DNA from 3 places in the Gordonia insulae genome. Region 2 is predicted to be linked to each of the others. Evidence: predicted binding sites of a transcription regulator. Region 2 holds the regulator's gene; each other region holds the start of a gene.
The links. The regulator LexA, encoded in region 2, represses DNA repair genes until DNA is damaged. The targets are predictions, from matches to a motif close to CGAACANNTGTTCG.
Positions count from the first base shown of each region.

Region 1: the regulator LexA is predicted to act here: its motif matches at 2,169-2,182, upstream of D7316_RS01280 (SAV_6107 family HEPN domain-containing protein).
Region 3: the regulator LexA is predicted to act here: its motif matches at 3,109-3,122, upstream of D7316_RS07425 (error-prone DNA polymerase).

Region 1 covers NZ_CP033972.1:251,354-257,658, forward strand. Annotated here, with positions in the region: gene D7316_RS01270 (phytoene desaturase family protein) at 1-1,307, opposite strand, end outside; gene D7316_RS01275 (GNAT family N-acetyltransferase) at 1,428-2,081, opposite strand; gene D7316_RS01280 (SAV_6107 family HEPN domain-containing protein) at 2,334-2,807, shown strand; gene D7316_RS01285 (DUF3040 domain-containing protein) at 2,971-3,375, shown strand; gene mraZ (division/cell wall cluster transcriptional repressor MraZ) at 3,816-4,256, shown strand; gene rsmH (16S rRNA (cytosine(1402)-N(4))-methyltransferase RsmH) at 4,434-5,459, shown strand; gene D7316_RS27045 (hypothetical protein) at 5,677-6,305, shown strand, end outside.
Region 2 covers NZ_CP033972.1:768,721-775,025, reverse strand. Annotated here, with positions in the region: gene hrpA (ATP-dependent RNA helicase HrpA) at 1-2,545, shown strand, start outside; gene nrdR (transcriptional regulator NrdR) at 2,561-3,049, opposite strand; gene D7316_RS03645 (LysM peptidoglycan-binding domain-containing protein) at 3,152-3,781, opposite strand; gene lexA (transcriptional repressor LexA) at 3,970-4,740, shown strand; partial or broken gene D7316_RS03635 (putative PEP-binding protein) at 4,833-6,305, opposite strand, start outside.
Region 3 covers NZ_CP033972.1:1,636,675-1,642,979, reverse strand. Annotated here, with positions in the region: gene D7316_RS07445 (GNAT family N-acetyltransferase) at 81-605, shown strand; gene D7316_RS07440 (MarR family winged helix-turn-helix transcriptional regulator) at 667-1,101, shown strand; gene D7316_RS07435 (isochorismatase family cysteine hydrolase) at 1,126-1,689, shown strand; gene D7316_RS07430 (MFS transporter) at 1,686-3,020, shown strand; gene D7316_RS07425 (error-prone DNA polymerase) at 3,136-6,305, shown strand, end outside.

The DNA.
Region 1 (6,305 bases), 520 kb from region 2:
GCGTGCCGGTCGAGTTCGGCGACCACGGCCGCCGCCGCACCCGGTCCGGCCTGCGCCCACGTCCGGCCACCGGCCAGGCGGTACGGATGCCATTGCGCCCAGACGTTGACCAGGTGTCTTCCGGGTGGTGCCAGGGTCGGGTCGATCGCCGAGTACCCCATCGAGACGCACGCCGGCCGCTCCGGCGACTCGCCGACCGAGGCCGCGGCGCGCGCGCGACGGAGCTGGGCACGGTCGGTGACGAGCAGACCGAGCGCCGAGTGCACCCCGTGCGGGGGGAGGTCGGACGGGAGATCTCGATAGGCGGGCAGCGCGTCGGTGCCGAGTCGCACCGCCATGCCGATGCCGTCCCCGACGACGATCTGCGAGCGCCAGCGGTCGACGGTCTGGGCGGGGAGGCCGCCCGCGGCCAGCAGGTCCAGAGTCGTCAGGATGTGACATGCGGCGATCACGGTTGTCCCGCAATGTTGTTCACCGCCGGCAGTCTCCACGCGCCAGTGATCGCCGCACCGGGTGATCGCGGTGGCACCGTCGCCCAGTGCCACCTCGCCGCCGTCGCTGCCGAGACGTCGGAGCAGCGCCTCGGTGAGCGCGCCGCTGCCACCGACCGCCCGTCCCGGCGGGATGTCGTGCTGGAGCGCGGCGAAACCGATCATGGGTGCGGTGCCGGGCGCGTCCATCGGCGGGCCCGACTGCGCACCGAACCAGGCCAACGCCGCTTTCAGTGGTTCCGCGGTGAACCACCGGTCGAGCAGTGCGTCGCCCGAGGACATCAGTTCCTGGGTGAGTGAGAGCATCGCACCGGTTCGACGGCCGACCGGGCCGCGACGGGCCGTGGTGGCGGTCCCCGTCAGGCCGGTGAACGCGGTGGCGAACCGGCCGGGCGTGGCCGGCCCGTAGAACGAACGCATGACCGACCGGGCACGTGGTCGCCACACCTCGACGAACCTCCGGTAGGCGTCCGCGTCGGCGGTCCCGACGGCCCGCTCGATCGAGGTGCAGGTGGCGTCGAGGTCGGTACGGAAGATGATCGGCGCCGAGTTGTCGGTGGCGGGGCTGAACGCCCACGGATCGCAGTCGACGTAGCGCAGGCCGTGATCGGTCAGCGCGAGCTCGTCGAGCACCGGCGAGTGACGGATCATCAGATGCGCCGACGATCCGCGATCCACCCGGTAGCCGGGGAACCGTTCGATGGTCGAGACGGCGCCGCCCGCGACGTCATCACGTTCGAGCACCCGCACCGACCGCCCGTCGCGCGCGAGGTACGCCGCGGCGACGAGGCCGTTGTGGCCCGCCCCGACGACGATCGCGTCGACGGCGGGATGGCCGGGCGTCGTGGAGGGTGTCGTCGATGAGGGTGTCGTCGAAGAGGGTGTCACTGTCGGATCATCTCGTGTGCCATGTCATCGATGCTCCACCCTCCGGCGTCATCGCCGACCCGGATCGTCGGGAACCAGCGGCAGCGGACGGCCGAGGAAGGCAAACGGACGAGGATCGCCGGTGAAGGTGAAGTGCCGGAGGACGTCGACGAAGCCGAGGCGTCGATAGAGCGACCACGCTCGGTTGTTCTCGGCGGGGATCTCCGGCGTGGACAGGAGCACCGATCGCTCGGTGCGACCGGTGAGCAGCCGACCGAGCAACCACTGGCCGATGCCGCGGCCCTGGGCGCTGGGGTGGACGTGCAGCTCGGTGAGTTCGAAGTAGTCGCGGGTGATCTCGTCGACCTGCGCGGCCGGCTGCCCGGACTGGCGTAGTCCGATCCGGAGTTGCTGATTCCACCACTGGTCGCGTGCACCCCGGTAGCCGTAGGCGATGCCGACCAGCACTTCGTTGTCGGCGACCGCGAGCGGCCGGGACAGCCGTCTGCGCACCCAATCCGGGGATCGGACCTCGGCGGGAGAGACGGTTGCCACGGCACCGACGGCCCGCCACCCCGGACGACTGATGTGGTCACGCCACAGCGCCGCCCGGTGGATCTCGGTGCCGCGGGGGTAATCCATGGCGGTCACATAGATGTCGAGCGCGGGCTCGAGCCACACCGGGGCATCCTGACCGGTCAGCTCAACGAGGCGGATCGTCAACGAACGTCTGTCCTCTCGTCGAACTCTGGGCATCCGTGTCCGCGGCCGTCTTGAAGCCGGCCCGCGTGCTAGCTATATTGAATATGTCGAACGGGTGTTCGATGAATCAGCCTCCGCAAGCTGTTCTGTCCCCACCCGCCGACGCATGCGCCGGCCCGACGGCCAACGAGGGAAGCGTCAGCTGTCGGGCCGGCGTTGTACAAAGCAGTTGTACAACGCAGACACGAGCCGGCCAACCCGAGGAGGAGTGCGATGCCCCGCTCGATCCCCACCTCGCAGACCGCGATGGACATCGATCCGATCATCGTGCGTCGAAGTCGTGACCTGCTCGATCGCGCCCAGGTGTTGTTCGACAACGCCGACGGCGTCGACGATCCGGCGGAGCGCTTCCGCCAGTACTATCTGACGGCCCTGCGTGCGGCAGGGGCGGCCATCGAGATCTACGAACCGTCCACACGCCCGGCCCGTCGCCGGCATTCCCGCAGCGCATGGAACCGTCTGCCGGTGGTCGTGCCCGAGCTCGGCGAACTCGCGGAGTTCTTCGCCGTGCGTTCACGCATCCGGCTCGACATCGAATCCGGGCTGATCCGCACGCTCGAGGAGTCGGCGGTACGCGTGATGCGCGAGCGGGTGATCGATCTGCTCGACGGGGTGGAGGCGCTCGTGATCGCCTACGAGCAAGGTAAGCTGCCTCATCAGAATGTGCGGTCCGACCGCACCGCGTGACACGGCGATCCGACTCAACCTCGGGTAATGGTGGTCGCCGGATGATTCTGCTCGTATCATGGGAATTGAAGTCGTATACAGCGGCTGAACGGCGTCGACAGCGCACACGGTTCGACAGCGGTCGTGTGGTCGGGTCGGTTGAGTTTGGGAGTTAGGAGGGTCGGTGCCTCTTTCGGAGCACGAGCAGCGCATGCTCGAACAGATCGAAAGCGCTCTGTATGCCGAAGACCCGAAGTTCGCGTCGAGCGTCAAGCGCCGTCGCCTCGGGAGGTCCAGCGGCCGGCGTCGGTTGCAAGCCGTGGCCATCTTCGTCGTGGGTCTGGTTCTGCTCGTCGGTGGTCTCATCGTGGACGTCAAGGTCGGCGGGTTCCCGATCATCAGCCTCATCGGCTTCCTGATCATGTTCGGGGCCGGTCTGCTCGCGCTCATGGGCGGGAACGGACGGACGCCCGGGCCTGATCGCGGAGCCGGCCGTGGCGGCGGCAAGGAACAGCGGGCGGGCGCACCCAAGCGCAAGTTCTCCGAGCGCATGGAAGACCGTTTCAACAGGCGTTTCGAGCAGGAGTAGATCCTTCGCCGGGCACGGCCCGGGCATTGGCTTCACCAAGGCCGCACACCAACTGGTGTGCGGCCTTGGTGCGTGTCGGGACGGCTCACGGCGTCCATCCACATCCACCCCGACGGACTCGCCGGTCTCCCCACGCTGACCCACCGTGGTCCCCACTTCGCCCCACCGGGGTGCCCCACTTTGCCCCACCGTCCCAATCAAGGGCATCTCACCTGGCACTTTGATGTGTTCCAGCACCACAAGCACCACCCAGAACCTGGCGCGACGCGCCGGATCTGATCGACGTCCCCACTTGCTCTGATGCCGTTGAACTGGGAGTTTGTGATCGTGTGGGGCATGGGTGGGGTGTTGGGGGTGGAAAGTGGTGGAAAGTGGGGTACTGTGGCAGCACTGGGTGAGACGGACCGGACGTCGAACCTGGTGGGGCAGGAGGTGACGACATGTCCGTGCGATTTGTCGGCACCTACACGCCCCGACTCGATGACAAAGGGCGACTCACGTTGCCCGCCAAGTTTCGCGACGCGCTGGCAGGAGGGGTGATGGTCACACGAGGCCAGGACCGCAGCCTGTCGGTGTATCGGGCCGAGGAGTTCGACGCGATCGCGGAGCGCACGATGGCGGCATCGCGCAACGACCCCGAGGCGCGGGCCTTTCAGCGGTACTTCTTCGCGAGTACCGATGAGCAGCGGCCCGACGGACAAGGCCGGATCACCTTGTCGGGCGAACACCGGACCTACGCCGGCCTGTCCAAGGAGTGCGTTGTGATCGGCGGTTTCGATCACCTCGAGATCTGGGACGCACAGGCCTGGCGCGACTACCAGAGTCAGCACGAGGAGGACTTCTCGGCAGCGGGCTCCGCCGCATTGGACTCGCTGCTCTAGCAGACAGTCGTGCGGGGCACACAGATGAACAGGGGATCGGGTGGGTCGAGGCCTCGGCCCGGAACGACCCTGGCGTACTTCCCCAACGCCAGGTGCGTGATCGGGCCGAGACCCCGCCTCATCGGACATCCCCTCGAGCGACAGTCAGTCGAACCGCACAGTCCGAGGAGTAGGTCGGTGAACGCACGCCAGGAGGAGCCCGGAGATCATCCCGGTTCGCCCCGGCAGTCCGGTGAGTTCGGTCACCTCCCCGTGATGGCCGACCGGATGATCGACCTCATCACTCCCGCCTTCTCCCGCGGCGACAGTGCCGACACCGCCCCGGTCTTCGTCGATGCGACGCTGGGCGCCGGTGGGCACACCGAACTCATCCTGCGCGCCGATCCCGCGGTCCGCGTGCTCGGCATCGACCGCGACAGCACCGCACTCGACATCGCGCGCGAGCGTCTCGCCGGGTTCGGCGACCGCATCACCTTCCATCAGGCGCGGTTCGACGAGATCGGCGACGTGGTGACCGAAGCGGGTCTCGACCGCATCGACGCGGCGCTCTTCGACCTCGGCGTCTCGTCGATGCAACTCGACCGGCCCGATCGCGGGTTCGCCTATGCTGTCGACGCCCCGCTCGACATGCGGATGAATTCGTCCGAAACCGTCACTGCGGCAGACATTCTGAACACCTATTCACACGGCGACCTGGCCCGAATCCTGTCCGAGTACGGTGAGGAGCGCTTCGCCGGCAAGATCGCGTCGGCCGTCCTCCGTGAGCGGGAACGCGCGCCGTTCACCACCAGCGGTCGCCTGGTCGAGTTGCTCTACGCCGCAATCCCCGCAGCCACCCGTCGCACGGGTGGTCATCCGGCGAAGCGCACCTTCCAGGCGTTGCGCATCGAGGTCAACCACGAACTCGACGCGCTGCGGCGGGCGATTCCCGCAGCCCTCGGGGTCCTGGGTGTCGGCGGGCGGGTCGCGGTGATGAGCTACCAGTCCCTCGAGGACCGGATCGTCAAGCGGGAGTTCGCCTCCCGGACAACATCCACGTCGCCGCGCGGGCTGCCGGTCGAATTGCCCGGTTCGGCACCGGATTTCCGGCTGATCACCCGGGGTGCCGAGCAGGCCGACGAGACCGAACGCGCGCAGAACCCGCGGTCCGCCTCCGTGCGGGTGCGTGTCATCGAACGTGTCGAGGAAAAGGATCGCTCATGACCCTGGTGCAGGACATCGACATCGACGACGACCTCCTCGAGGAACGTCCGCAGAGAGGTCGGCGGACCGGTGGCGCCGACGCCCAACGCGCGACGCGATCCCGTGCCGCGCAACGGGCGATCGACCGCAGGCGTAAGCGTCTCGACCGCGACGAGCGCGCCGGCCGCGTCGCCGAACGTGCATCGGCCACGGCGCGACCGGCCGGCCCCGGGTCTCGATGCGGGCGCGAATCGCGGGCGTTCCCTTCGTGGTTCCCATCCTGGCCCTGCTCGTCGTCGGTCTCGGTCTCAGTCTCTGGCTGTCCACCAAGGCGGCCGCCGACTCCTACCGGCTGGGCGAGGCTCGTCAGGAGAACCAGTCTCTGGTCGATCGCCGTGATTCCCTCAAGCGGTCCTACGAATCGGGTGATTCGGCGCCCGAACTGAGCGACAAGGCCTCGCGCCTCGGCATGATCCCGGCGAAGAACCCCGCCCGGATGATCGTCGACGGGACCGGAAAGCCGCGCGTCGTCGGCGATCCCGAACCGGCCGAGGGTAAGGCCATGCGATCGATCAACCCGCCGACCGGTCCCGACCCCGTCTCGACGATCGACCCCAAGAAGGTCGACGACTCGCAGGGGCTCCCGGGTGACGCGGCCAACACCGATGCGGCGAATGGCGCTGGTACACAGCAGGATTCGCAACCGGGAACGACCACAGCGCCGACCACCCCGGGTGCGGCGCCGACCTCGCCTGCACCGCAGGGTGCGACCCCGGCGACGCCGACGCCTGCCGCGCCCACCCCGTCGGCTCCGGGTGCGCCGGCGCCCGACGCGGCCACGCCGGGCGCGCCCGTTCCGGACGTCGT
Region 2 (6,305 bases):
GTTCCCGTTCGTCCAACCGCCGGACACCCGCGCCATCAGGGACGGCATGGCGGTCCTCACCGAGCTCGGTGCGATCCGCGAAACCCACCGCGACGATCATGAGCCGGTCCTCACCCCGGTCGGCCGGGACATGGCCCGGATTCCGGTGGATCCGCGGCTGGCCCGGATGCTCATCGCCGCGCATGAGGGCGGTTGTCTCGACCATGTCCTGGTGATCGCCGCCGCCCTGTCGATCCCGGATGTTCGGGAGCGGCCTGCCGAGCATCGCGAGGGCGCCGACGCCGCGCACCGGCGGTTCGTCGTGCCGGGGTCGGAGTTCCTCACCTACCTGGAACTCTGGTCGTATCTGTCGGATCGACGACAAGAGCTGTCCGGCAACCAGTTCCGCCGTCAGTGCGAGCGTGAGTTCCTCCATTTCCTGCGCATCCGGGAATGGCAGGAGCTCCATCGTCAGCTGACCCGCATCGTGTCGGACCTCAAGTGGTCGGCAACGCCGACCACCCGCGACGGCGACGCGATCCACCGGGCGATCCTGGCCGGCCTGCTCGGCAACATCGCCGTGCGGCAGGGGGATACCCGCGATTACACCGGCGCCCGCAACACCAGCGTCGCCATCTTCCCGGGCTCCTCGCTGTCCCGAAAGCCTCCCCCCTTCATCATGGCCGCCGAGATCGTCGAGACGTCACGGCTCTTCGCGCATACGGTCGCCGGGATCGACCCACTGTGGGCGGAGCGACTCGCGGGCGACCTCGCTCGCCGGTCGTACAGCGAACCCCACTGGTCCGCCAAGCGCGGGTCCGCGATGGCCTATGAGCGGGTGACGCTGTACGGGGTGACCCTCGTCGCACAGCGTCGTGTGCCGTTCGGCTCCATCGATCCGCTCACCTCCCGGGAGATGTTCATCCGGCATGCGCTCGTCGAGGGCGATTGGCGCACCGATCACGCGTTCTTCCATCGCAATCGCGACCTGCTCGAGAAGGCCGCCGACGTCGAACACCGTGCTCGTCGCCGAGATGTGGTGATCAGCGAACAGCAACTGTTCGACTTCTACGACGCACGGGTAGGCGCCGACGTGGTGTCGGCACGGCATTTCGACACCTGGTGGAAGAAGACGCGCCGAGAGCAGCCCGATCTGCTGGACCTGCGCCGAGAGGACGTCGCCGCGGACGTCGCGGTCGCCGACACGGATTTCCCCGGTGCCTGGCAACAGGGCGAGACGCGGCTGGAACTCCGCTATCGATTCGAGCCGGGCGCGCCCGATGACGGGGTGACCGTGGTGATCCCGCTGCCGCTCCTCGATCATGTGCGATCCGCCGGGTTCGACTGGACCGTTCCGGGACTACGCTCCGAACTCGCCACCGAACTCGTCAAGTCCCTGCCGAAGGCACTGCGCAAGTCCATGGCTCCGGCCCAGCGCTTCGCCGATCTCGCGCTGTCCCGCCTGACGCCCCGCGCCGAGCCGCTGGTGACCGGTCTCGCCCGGGAACTCTCCACGATCACGTCGATGACGGTGTCCCCCGCTGATTTCGCACCCGACCGCATCCCCGGGCACCTGACGATGAACTTCGCGGTGATCGATCGCACGGGAGCCACGATCGCCGGCAGCAAGTCGCTCGCCGACCTGAAGAAGCGGTTCGCCGATCACGACGAGGACGCGCCGCGACGCCGGGCGAGCTTCACGTCATGGACCGCGGACGGGATCGGCGAACTCGAGGACACCACCACGACCACTGTTGCCGGACAGACGATCACCCGCCACCCGGGACTCGAGGTGGTACGCGACGATGCCGGCCGGGCGACCGGTGTCGCGCCGGCCGAGTTCGCGAATGCCGCCGAGCGCGACCGCCGTTTGGCGGAGTCCGTCGTCGTCCTGCTCGAGTCGGCGATCCCCACGCTGTCCAGAAAGATCACCGGTACTCTCGATCCCGAGGGCCGACTTGCGTTGAGCCAGAATCCGTATCATCGTCCCGACGAGCTGGTGGCGGACTGCACGCGGCGCGCCATTCGCGACCTGGCGGCGACCCGCGACCTGACCACCATCCGCACCCCCGATCAGTTCGCCCGCCTGCGGGACTCACTGCGGCCGGCCGTGATCGACGCCGCCCCGGAGTATTTCCGGATGGCGACCGACGTGCTCCGGCACCTCGCACCCCTACGGTCGGAGATCGACGAGGTCAGTGGTTCGGTTGCCGCGGACGACGTCGCCGAGCAGCTGGACAATCTGGTGTTCGACGGGTTCGTCGCCGCGACCCCGCGAATCCACCTCACGCACATACCCCGCTACCTTCAGGCCGCCGAGAACCGCTTGGCCGATCTGGTCGGTTCGACGACCCGCGATCGGGACGGACTCGCTGCCGTCGATCGGGTGATCGCGCACTGGAATCGGCGCATCGACCAATTGCCGGCAGGTCGCCGTGACGCGTTCAACGACCGTGCCCACTGGCTGGTGGAGGAACTGCGGGTCGGGCTCTTCGCCCAGCGCCTCGGTACCGCCTACCCGATCTCGGAGAAGCGTGCCATCCGCGCCCTCGACGACTTCCGCTGACGCCGCCCGGGCCGCTCAGTCCGAGACCGAACCCGCGGTGTCGACCGTGTTCTCGTGCGTCAGATTTCCCTGTAGGTCGTCGATCTCCCGCTGGAAATCCTCCAACGATTCGAACGAGCGGTACACCGAGGCGAACCGGAGATAGGCGACCTCGTCGAGATCGCGGAGCGGCCGCAGGATCGCCAGACCGACCTCGTTGCTGGGGATCTCGGCCGAACCCGACGCGCGGACCGCGTCCTCCACCTGTTGCGCCAACTGTGCCAGGGCGTCCTCGGCGACCGCCCGGCCCTGGCAGGCCCGGCGGACACCGCGCATCACCTTCTCGCGGCTGAACGGTTCGGTCACCCCATTGCGTTTGACCACCGACAGGACCGCGCTCTCCACGGTCGAGAACCGGCGCCCGCACTCCGCACACGAACGGCGTCGTCGGATCGCCTGCCCTTCGTCGGCGACACGCGAGTCGATGACCTTGGTGTCTTCGTTCTTGCAAAACGGGCAGCGCATGTCGTCCTCACGCACATCTCGGGACACGCCGGCGCACCGGATGCTCGCTGCGCCGTGCCGGTTTCCGGCTGGACCCTGTGTCACGAGGATACCGTCCGACGATCAGCGGTAGGCGGGCGCGATCAGCGCCTGACCCACGCGGAGACCCGACGACGGGAGGTCGTTGCGCTCGACGATCTGCTGGATCACCGCCGCGCGCGGCACGTCCGGCGCGACCCGGTCCGCGATGGAGCTCAGCGAGTCACCCTGTCGGACGTGGACGATCTCGGTGCCCGCCGGGGTGGGCGCGACCGAGGCCGCGTAGTTCGACCCGATGATCGCCACCGCCCACACCAACACCGCCAGGGCCCCGCCGAGCACGACCGCGAGGGCCGTGGTGCGCCGGCGCACATAGATGCGTCGGTCGACCGCGGGTGCTGCGCAGCGCGTGCCCGCGACGACGGGCGCCGCGACCCGTCCCGCGGGTCGGCGATCCGCGGGTCGCGTGCGCTCCACCTGGGCGCCGCGCCGTGGCCGGGTGCTGACACCCGTGACCGGACGGCCGACCTGGCCGGTCCGCCCGGTGCCGAAGGGCGAGGCCGCGCGGCCGCGGGCCCGATGTGTCGGGCTGCCGGCGTCACGCATCGGGACGCCGGTGGTCGCCGGACGGGTGCGGGTGAGAGTCGACGTGCTCATCGTGTCCTCCTCGGTTCCCGATCGACGGGTGTCGATCACATGTTCGATGGAACGCATGTTCGATTTGTAGCACGTGTCGCCGACAAAGTCTCGACACGCGTCGAACAAATGTTTGAACAAGTCGGAACGGTCGGTTACTGTCGGCGCTACAGGAACGCATCGACCAGCCACTTTGCGAGCGAGGCTCCCCAGACAGCGCGACAGCCACCAGCCGACGCGCAGACACCGACAGAGAGGACTCACCGATGAGCGACAAGGCCGGCGGGCGGCGTCCAGCGCCCCGCGGGATCGATGACAGCCAGCCCGATGGTGTGACGGGCCCGACGTCGGACCCGGTCGCGGATGCCCCGGTCGTCGTCGATCCACAGGTGGCGGAGTCGACCCTGACCCCCCGTCAGCGCGGTGTCCTCGAGTTCATCCGTCAATCGGTGCGTGAGCGCGGCTACCCGCCGAGCATCCGGGAGATCGGCGATGCCGTCGGCCTGACGTCCACCTCATCGGTCGCACATCAGCTCCGCACGTTGGAGCGAAAGGGCCTGTTGAAGCGCGATCACAACCGTCCGCGTGCGGTGAACATCCAGGACGGCGACCACAACCCACCCGGCGGGACCTCGGCTCAGGCCGACGACCCACAGCTGCCGACACCGACCTTCGTCCCGGTGCTCGGTCGGATCGCGGCCGGCGGCCCGATCCTGGCCGAGGAGGCCGTCGAGGATGTGTTCCCGCTGCCACGCGAATTGGTGGGCGAGGGCTCGCTGTTCCTGCTTCGGGTGGTCGGTGAATCGATGATCGACGCCGCCATCTGCGACGGCGACTGGGTTGTCGTCCGGCAGCAGAACGTCGCCGACAACGGCGACATCGTCGCGGCGATGATCGACGGGGAGGCGACGGTGAAGACGTTCAAGCGCAAAGACGGTCACGTCTGGCTGATGCCGCACAACGAGCTGTTCGAACCCATACCCGGGGACGACGCGGCCGTGCTCGGCAAGGTCGTCACGGTGATGCGTCGCATCTGATCACCCCGCTCTGATCACCCCGCGACGAGCACTGTCGGCGGCCGGGACTCCCGGCCGCCGAACCGTTGCTCGCTCGCCCGTGCGCCGGTGACTCAGCCGGCGAGCGCCGCCGCGGCCGCGGCTCGCGCTGCGGCGGGATCGGCCGTGGCGAGCGCGGCCTCCGCTGCGACGCGGCACTGCTCGGTACTGACGAGACCCAGGCGCGCGCCCACCGCGGCCGCGGCTGCCGGAGCCGCCGACAACGAGGTGACGCCGAGTCCGATCAGGACGCACGCGAGCAGCGGATCGGCCGCCGCCTCGCCGCAGACGCCGACCGGCTTGTCGAGATCGCGTCCGGCCCGCGCGACCGTCGCGATCAGCGCCAGGACCGCGGGCTGCCACGGATCGGTCAGCGTCGCGAGTTCGGCCGACATCCGATCGGCGGCCATCGTGTACTGCGTGAGGTCGTTGGTGCCGATGGAGACGAAATCGACCTCGGCGAGGATCGCGGGTGCGAGGATCGCCGCGGCCGGTACCTCGATCATCACTCCCGCGACCAGCCCGCGGCTGCGCACCTCACCGGCGAACTCGGCGGCCTCCGCGGCCGATGCGATCATCGGCGCCATGACCCAGGGTTCGGCCGTACTCTTCGCCGCCGCGGCCGCGATCGCGTCCAGCTGCGTCGCCCGGATCTCGGGGTGGTCGAGGGCGATCCGGTTGCCCCGCACACCGAGTGCGGGATTGGCCTCGTTGAGCTGGGTGACGAACTTCAGCGGCTTGTCCGACCCGGCGTCGAGCGTGCGGATGACCACCTTCTGGCCGGGGAACGCATCGATCACCTCGCTGTAGAGCGTGGTCTGCTCTTCCACCGTCGGTGCGTCCGTGCGGTCGAGGAACGCCAGTTCGGTCCGGAACAGCCCCACTCCCTCGACGGGGTATCCGGTCGCCGTGCGCGCCGACGTCCCGTCCGCCACGTTGGCCAGCACGGCCACCTCGTGTCCGTCCGCGGTCCGGCCCGGACCGGACCAGTCGGCGATGGCGGCGGCACTGCGTCGACTCTCCTCGACGTCGGACTCGGCACTCGCCGCGTCGGGCTCGATCTCCATCGTGCCCGCCGTGCCGTCGACCAGGACGCTGGTGCCTGCCGGCACCGATGCCAGGCCGGTGACCGCGACGATGCACGGAATCCCCAACTGGCGGGCGATGATCGCGGTATGACTCGTCGGGCCGCCGAGTCGGGTGACGAGCGCGGTGATCCGGGTCGGATCCAGTCCCGCGGTGTCGGCGGGTGCGAGGTCGTCGGCCAGCAGGACCGACGGCACGTCGGGTTCGGGCACGCCCGGTTCCGGCACTCCCAACAGCTCGGCGACGACCCGGTCGCGTACGTCGTTCAGGTCGGTCACGCGCTCGGCCATGAGCCCGCCCAGCTTGGTGAACATGGCGGCGAACTGTTCGGTCGCGGCCACGGCCGCGGCCGGTGCCGCGGTGCCCTTCGCGATCAGTGCCGATGCGGCGCCCACCCAGCCGCGATCCTCGGCGAGGCCGGCCGTCGCCGACAGCACCTCGGCCGCCGCACCCGAGGCGTG
Region 3 (6,305 bases), 870 kb from region 2:
CCTCTGGCGTGATGTGATCAGCTGACAGTTCTTACTGGACGGTAAGAAGCCGGTTTCTACCCAGGGTGACATTTACATTGATGAATGGCAACATCTTGCCGGTCGAGTGTCGGACAGAGCGGGCCGATGACATCGCCGCGATCCGTGACGTGGTGACGGCAGCCTTCGGCCGATCGGACGAAGCGGATCTCGTCGATGCACTCCGTGGCGAACCTGACGTCTGGATTCCGGACCTCTCGGTGGTCGCCACCGCCGCCGGCGGCGAGATCGTCGGACATGCTCTGCTCACCCGATGTCGCGTGGGCGACGCGCCGGCACTCGCGTTGGCGCCCTGCTCTGTCGACCCCGGATGGCAGCGGCGCGGGGTGGGTATCGCCGCGATCACCTGCGCGCTCGGCCTCGCCCGGGGGCGTGCCGCGGAGAACCTGGTGGTGGTGCTCGGGCACCCGGAGTACTACCCGCGGTTCGGGTTCCGGCCGACATCGGAGGCCGGCATCTCGGCGTCCTTCGTCGTACCCGATGGGGCGCTGATGTACCTGGCGCTGGATCGTTCGCGTCCGATCCCGGCGGGCGTGATCACCTATCCGCCGGCATTCGGGGTGTGACATCTCCGCAATATAGCCAGGCAACTGTTCAGTTAGCTGTCTTATTTGGTAGAGTCGGGGCATGTCCGACGATGTGGACCTCCCAGCGATCGCGACCGACTTCCGGGTTGCCCTCGGCCAACTGATCCGACGCCTGCGGCAGCAGTCCCACACCTCCGATCTCACCCGATCGCAGACGAACGTGCTGGGCCGTCTCGAGCGCGAAGGGCCCGCCACCGCCAACGAACTGGCGCGGGCAGAAGGTATGCGCCCGCAGTCGATGGCCGCGATCGTCGGTGCGCTCCTCGAGGCCGGCCTGGTGTCGGGAACGCGCGATCCCCGCGACGGACGTAAGACGATCCTCGACCTGTCCCAGCAGGCGCGTGACGAATTCCGTGCCGGGCGGCTGGCTCGTGAGGATTGGCTCGCCGGACAGATGGCCGCGGTCCTGACCGACGGCGAGATCGCGCATCTCGCCTCGGCGACCGACCTACTCAGACGACTTGCCGAGTCGTGACAGACAGGAGAACTCAGCGTGAGCATGACGACACTCGATCCCCGGACGGCCTTGATCGTCATCGACCTGCAGCGCGGCATCGTCGGCCGTGAGCTGGCCCCACATCCGGCGCGGGAGGTGATCGATCGGTCCGTCGAGCTGGTCGATCGGTTCCGCGGGCACGATCTGCCGATCGCTTTCGTGACCGTCGAGGGACGGCCGCCGGGTCGAACCGACCTCGGTGGCGGCGGCCCACTCGACATGTCCGCCGGCTGGTCCGAGCTGATCGACGAATTCCGGCCCACGGCAGATGATCTCGTCGTCACCAAGTACGCGCGGAGTGCGTTCGCCGGCACCGGCCTCGCCGACGATCTCCACGAGCGTGGCGTCAGCCAGGTCGTGGTGGTGGGTATCGCGACCGGGGCGGGGGTGGAGTCCACGGCCCGCGACGCCCACGAGGCCGGATTCCACGTGACGTTGCCAGTCGACGCGATGACCGATTCCGATGGTGCTCGACATCAGCACAGTACGTCCGCCGTCTTTCCCCAGATCGCCGAGACCGGTTCGACCGCAGAGCTTCTCGAACTCCTCGACGCCACCCGGCGGTGACCGCCCATGCGCCGGCCGAGGTCGGCGTCGTCGCCGGTGAGAGGGGACCGAACCCGTTCGGATGGCGGTTCACGGGACCGCTGATGATGGGGTCCACCCTCAACCCGATCAACAGCTCGATGATCGCGACGGCCCTGGTCGGCATCGGAGTCGACTTCCACCGCGGACCGTCTTCGACGGCCGTGCTGATCTCCGTGCTCTATCTGTGCAGTGCGGTGATGCAGCCGACGATGGGCAAGCTGGCGCGGGTGTTCGGCGACCGGCGCGTCTTCGTCGGCGGACTGTGCATTCTGCTCCTGGCCGGCGTGATCGGCGCGCTGGCACCGGTGTTCGGGCTCCTCGTGTTGTCCCGGGCGCTGATCGGTGTCGGCACCTCGGCCGCGTATCCGACGGCGATGTCGCTGATCCGCAAGCGGGCCGACGCGGCGGGCATCGGCGTGCCGAGTCGGGTGCTCGGCGGATTCTCCATCGCCGCCCAGGTCATCGCGGTCATCGGACTGCCTGTCGGCGGCGTGCTGGCCGGGGTGTTCGGTTGGCGTGCGGTGTTCTTCGTCAACATCCCGGTTGCCGTGTTCACCCTGGTGTGGGTGTTGCGCAGTGTGCCGAAGGATTCGCCGGTGACCGACCGCGGCGGGCGAGCGGTACTGCGTGCGGTGGATCCCGTCGGGATCGTGCTCTTCGCCGGCACCGTCGTGACCGCGCTCGTCTTCCTGAGTGGGCTGACCTCACCGGCGTGGTGGCTGCTCCCGATCGTCGTCGCGCTGCTGGTGACCCTTGTGTGGTGGGAGAGGCGGACCGGTGAGCCGCTCATCGACGTTCGCATGATGGCGGGCAACGGCCCCCTGGTGCGCACGTATCTCCGGCAGGCGCTTGCGGCGCTCGGCTCGTACATGGCGATGTACGGGATCAGTCAATGGATGGAAGGAGCGGCCGGATACAGCGCATCGCAGGTCGGCCTCATCCTGATCCCGCTGTCGGCGGTGAGCATCGTCGTGGCCCGGGTGAACTCGACACGGGGATGGGTGCGTTGGCCGTTGCTGCTGACCGGATTGTGCTTCGCCGGCTCGGGGGCGATGGCGCTCTGCATCGGCAGTGGGAGCCCGGTCGTGGTGCTGATCGCGATGTCGGTGCTGTTCGGGCTCGCCAACGGCCTCAGCGGCTTCGCCAATCAGGCGACGCTGTACACGCAGAGTCCCGCCGAATCCATCGGCGTGGCGTCCGGGCTCTATCGCACATTCGCGTATTTCGGCGCGATCTTCTCCTCCAGCCTGATCGGTATCGCCTTCGGGCACAGGCGACCGACCGTGGTCTGCATCTCGTGGGAGTGGTGATCATCGTGATCGGGATGGTGCTGGTCGGCATGACGATCGGTGATCGGCGGATTCCGCGCAGCGTCGGATGACGCCCCTTCTGGTCTGTCGAACACATGTTCGATAGACTCGGGAAGTGGGATGGGATCAAGGGCCACCGACGTGGTCGGAGATGGAGCGGGTGCTCTCCGGTCGGGCGCGGGGCGACGGTCGGCCGGGCGAGGCATTCGGACCCGGGGACAACTCCGGGGGCGACGGCAACGACAGTCCCGCCTGGTCCCGCAAGCGTGGCACCTACCGCGCGGACGGTGTCGAACGTGGCCGGTCGTCGGTGCCCTTCGCCGAGCTCCACGCACACAGTGCCTACAGCTTCCTCGACGGCGCGTCGATGCCCGAGGAGATGGTGGAGGAGGCCCAGCGTCTGGACCTGCAGGCCCTGGCACTCACCGACCACGACGGCTTCTACGGTCTCGTCCGGTTTGCCGAGGCCGCTCGGGAATTCGCGATGCCGACGGTGTTCGGGGCGGAGCTCTCCCTGGAGCCCGACGTCACCCGGACCGGGATTCCGGATCCTCCCGGAGAACACCTGCTGGTGCTCGCACGCGACGGTGAGGGCTATCGGCGACTGTCCCGCACGATCGCCGATGCGCACATGGTGGCAGGGGAGAAGGGGCTGCTGCGCTACGACCGCGATGCCCTGCCCGACCGCGCGGGCGGGCACTGGCTGATTCTCACGGGTTGTCGTAAGGGCGCGGTCCGGCGAGCTCTCGACCGTGGTGGTCCGGAGGCGGCCGGGCACGCCCTGGCCGGATTGGTCGACCGATACGGTCGCGCCGACGTCGTGGTGGAACTGACCGCCCAGGCGTTGCCGGAGGACGACGAACGCAACGCGATCCTCGCCGGTCTTGCCCGCGATCTGGGGCTGACGACGGTCGCGACCACCGGAGCGCATTTCGCCGGTCCACGTCGGCGCAGGCTCGCGACGGCGGTCGCGGCGGTTCGGGCGCGGACGGACATCGAGACCATCGAGGGCTGGCTCCCGGGGGTCGGCGGTGCCCATCTGCGCAGTGGCGACGAGATGGCACGGCTCCTACCCGGCCACCCCGAGGCGATCGACAATTCCGTCGGATTGGCGGCCGACTGTGCATTCGAGTTGGGACTGATCGCGCCACAGCTGCCGCCGTTCGACGTCCCGGACGGCCATACCGAGATCAGCTGGCTACGGGAGCAGACCATGGCCGGGGCGTCGCGCCGGTACGGGCCCCCGGGTGCGCATCCACAGGCGTACCGGCAGATCGAACACGAGCTCGCCATCATCTCCTCACTCACCTTTCCCGGCTACTTCCTGGTGGTCGCCGACATCGTGAACTTCTGCAAGCGCAGCGACATCCTGTGTCAGGGCCGCGGCAGTGCCGCGAATTCCGCTGTCTGCTATGCCCTGGGAATCACGAATGTGGATCCGGTGGCCAACAAACTCCTGTTCGAGCGATTCCTGTCCCCCGAGCGCGACGGGCCGCCCGACATCGACGTGGACATCGAATCGGACCGTCGCGAAGAGGCCATCCAATACGTCTATCGCCGATACGGCCGTGATTACAGCGCGCAGGTCGCCAATGTCATCACCTACCGCGGCAAGTCCGCGGTCCGCGACATGGCGCGGGCACTGGGCTACGCCACGGGTCAGCAGGATGCCTGGAGCAAGGCTCCCGACGAGGCGCCCGGCGACGTCGCCGATCTGGCCGGCGAGATCATGGGTATGCCACGACATCTGGGCATCCATTCCGGTGGCATGGTGATCTGCGATCGGCCGATCGCCGATGTGTGTCCGACGGAGTGGGCGCGGATGGAGAACCGCAGCGTCCTGCAATGGGACAAGGATGACTGCGCCGCAATAGGTCTCGTCAAGTTCGACCTCCTCGGACTGGGGATGCTGTCGGCGCTGCACTATGCGATCGATCTCGTTGCCGAGCACAAGGGCATCGAGGTCGACCTGGCCAGGCTGGACCTGACCGAACCCGCGGTCTACGACATGCTCTGCCGCGCCGACTCGGTCGGTGTCTTCCAGGTGGAGTCCCGGGCACAGATGGCCACCCTGCCGCGACTGAAACCGCGGAACTTCTACGATCTGGTCGTGGAGGTGGCCCTCATCCGGCCGGGACCGATCCAGGGCGGGTCGGTGCATCCATACATCCGGCGTCGCAACGGAACCGAGCAGCCGACGGTCGAACACCCGTCGATGCGCAAGGCGCTCGATCGCACCCTGGGGGTGCCGCTGTTCCAGGAACAGCTGATGCAACTCGCGGTCGACGTCGCCGGATTCGATGCCGCCGAGGCGGACCAGCTGCGCCGGGCGATGGGCTCCAAGCGGTCACCCGAGCGGATGGAGCAGCTACGCCTCCGGTTCTACGCCGGCATGGCGGATCTGCACGGGATCACCGGCGACATGGCCGACCGGATCTTCGAGAAGATGGCCGCATTCGCCAATTTCGGTTTCCCGGAAAGTCATTCGCAGAGCTTTGCGTCGCTGGTGTTCTATTCGTCATGGTTCAAGCTGCACCACCCGGCGGCGTTCTGTGCGGCGTTGCTGCGGGCGCAGCCGATGGGTTTCTACTCGCCGCAGTCCCTGGTCGCCGACGCGCGGCGGCACGGCGTCGTGGTCCATCGTCCGGACATCAACCGGTCACTGACACATGCGACCCTGGAGAACGACGGACTGGAGGTCCGGCTGGGACTCGGTGGTGTCCGGAGCGTCGGCGACGACATCGCGGACCGGATCGTCGACTGCCGAGACCGCGACGGTGACTACCGGGACGTCACCGATGTGTCCCGCCGCGCCGAGCTGACGGTCCGTCACCTCGAAGGTCTCGCCGGGGCAGGGGCGTTCACCGGATTCGGGGTGAGTCGACGACAGGCGTTGTGGGAAGCAGGCGCCGCCGCGACGGTGCGATCGGATCAGCTGTCCCTCGAGTCGTCGGCCGACACACCCGTCCTGCCGGGCCTGTCGGACATCGAGCTCGCCGCAACGGATGCCTGGGCCACCGGGATCACCCCGACGTCCTATCCCACCCAGTTCCTCCGTCCGCGGCTCGAGGCCATCGGGGTGGTCCCGGCGGACGGTCTGCTGGCGGTCCCCGACGGTTCGCGGGTCTCGGTGGCCGGTGCGGTGACGCATCGCCAGCGTCCGGCGACCGCCTCGGGTGTGACGTTCATCAACCTGGAGGACGAAACCGGCATGGTGAACGTCGTGTGTTCGGTCGGGTTGTGGACTCGTTACCGGAGTCTGGCACACTCGGCGTCAGCATTGTT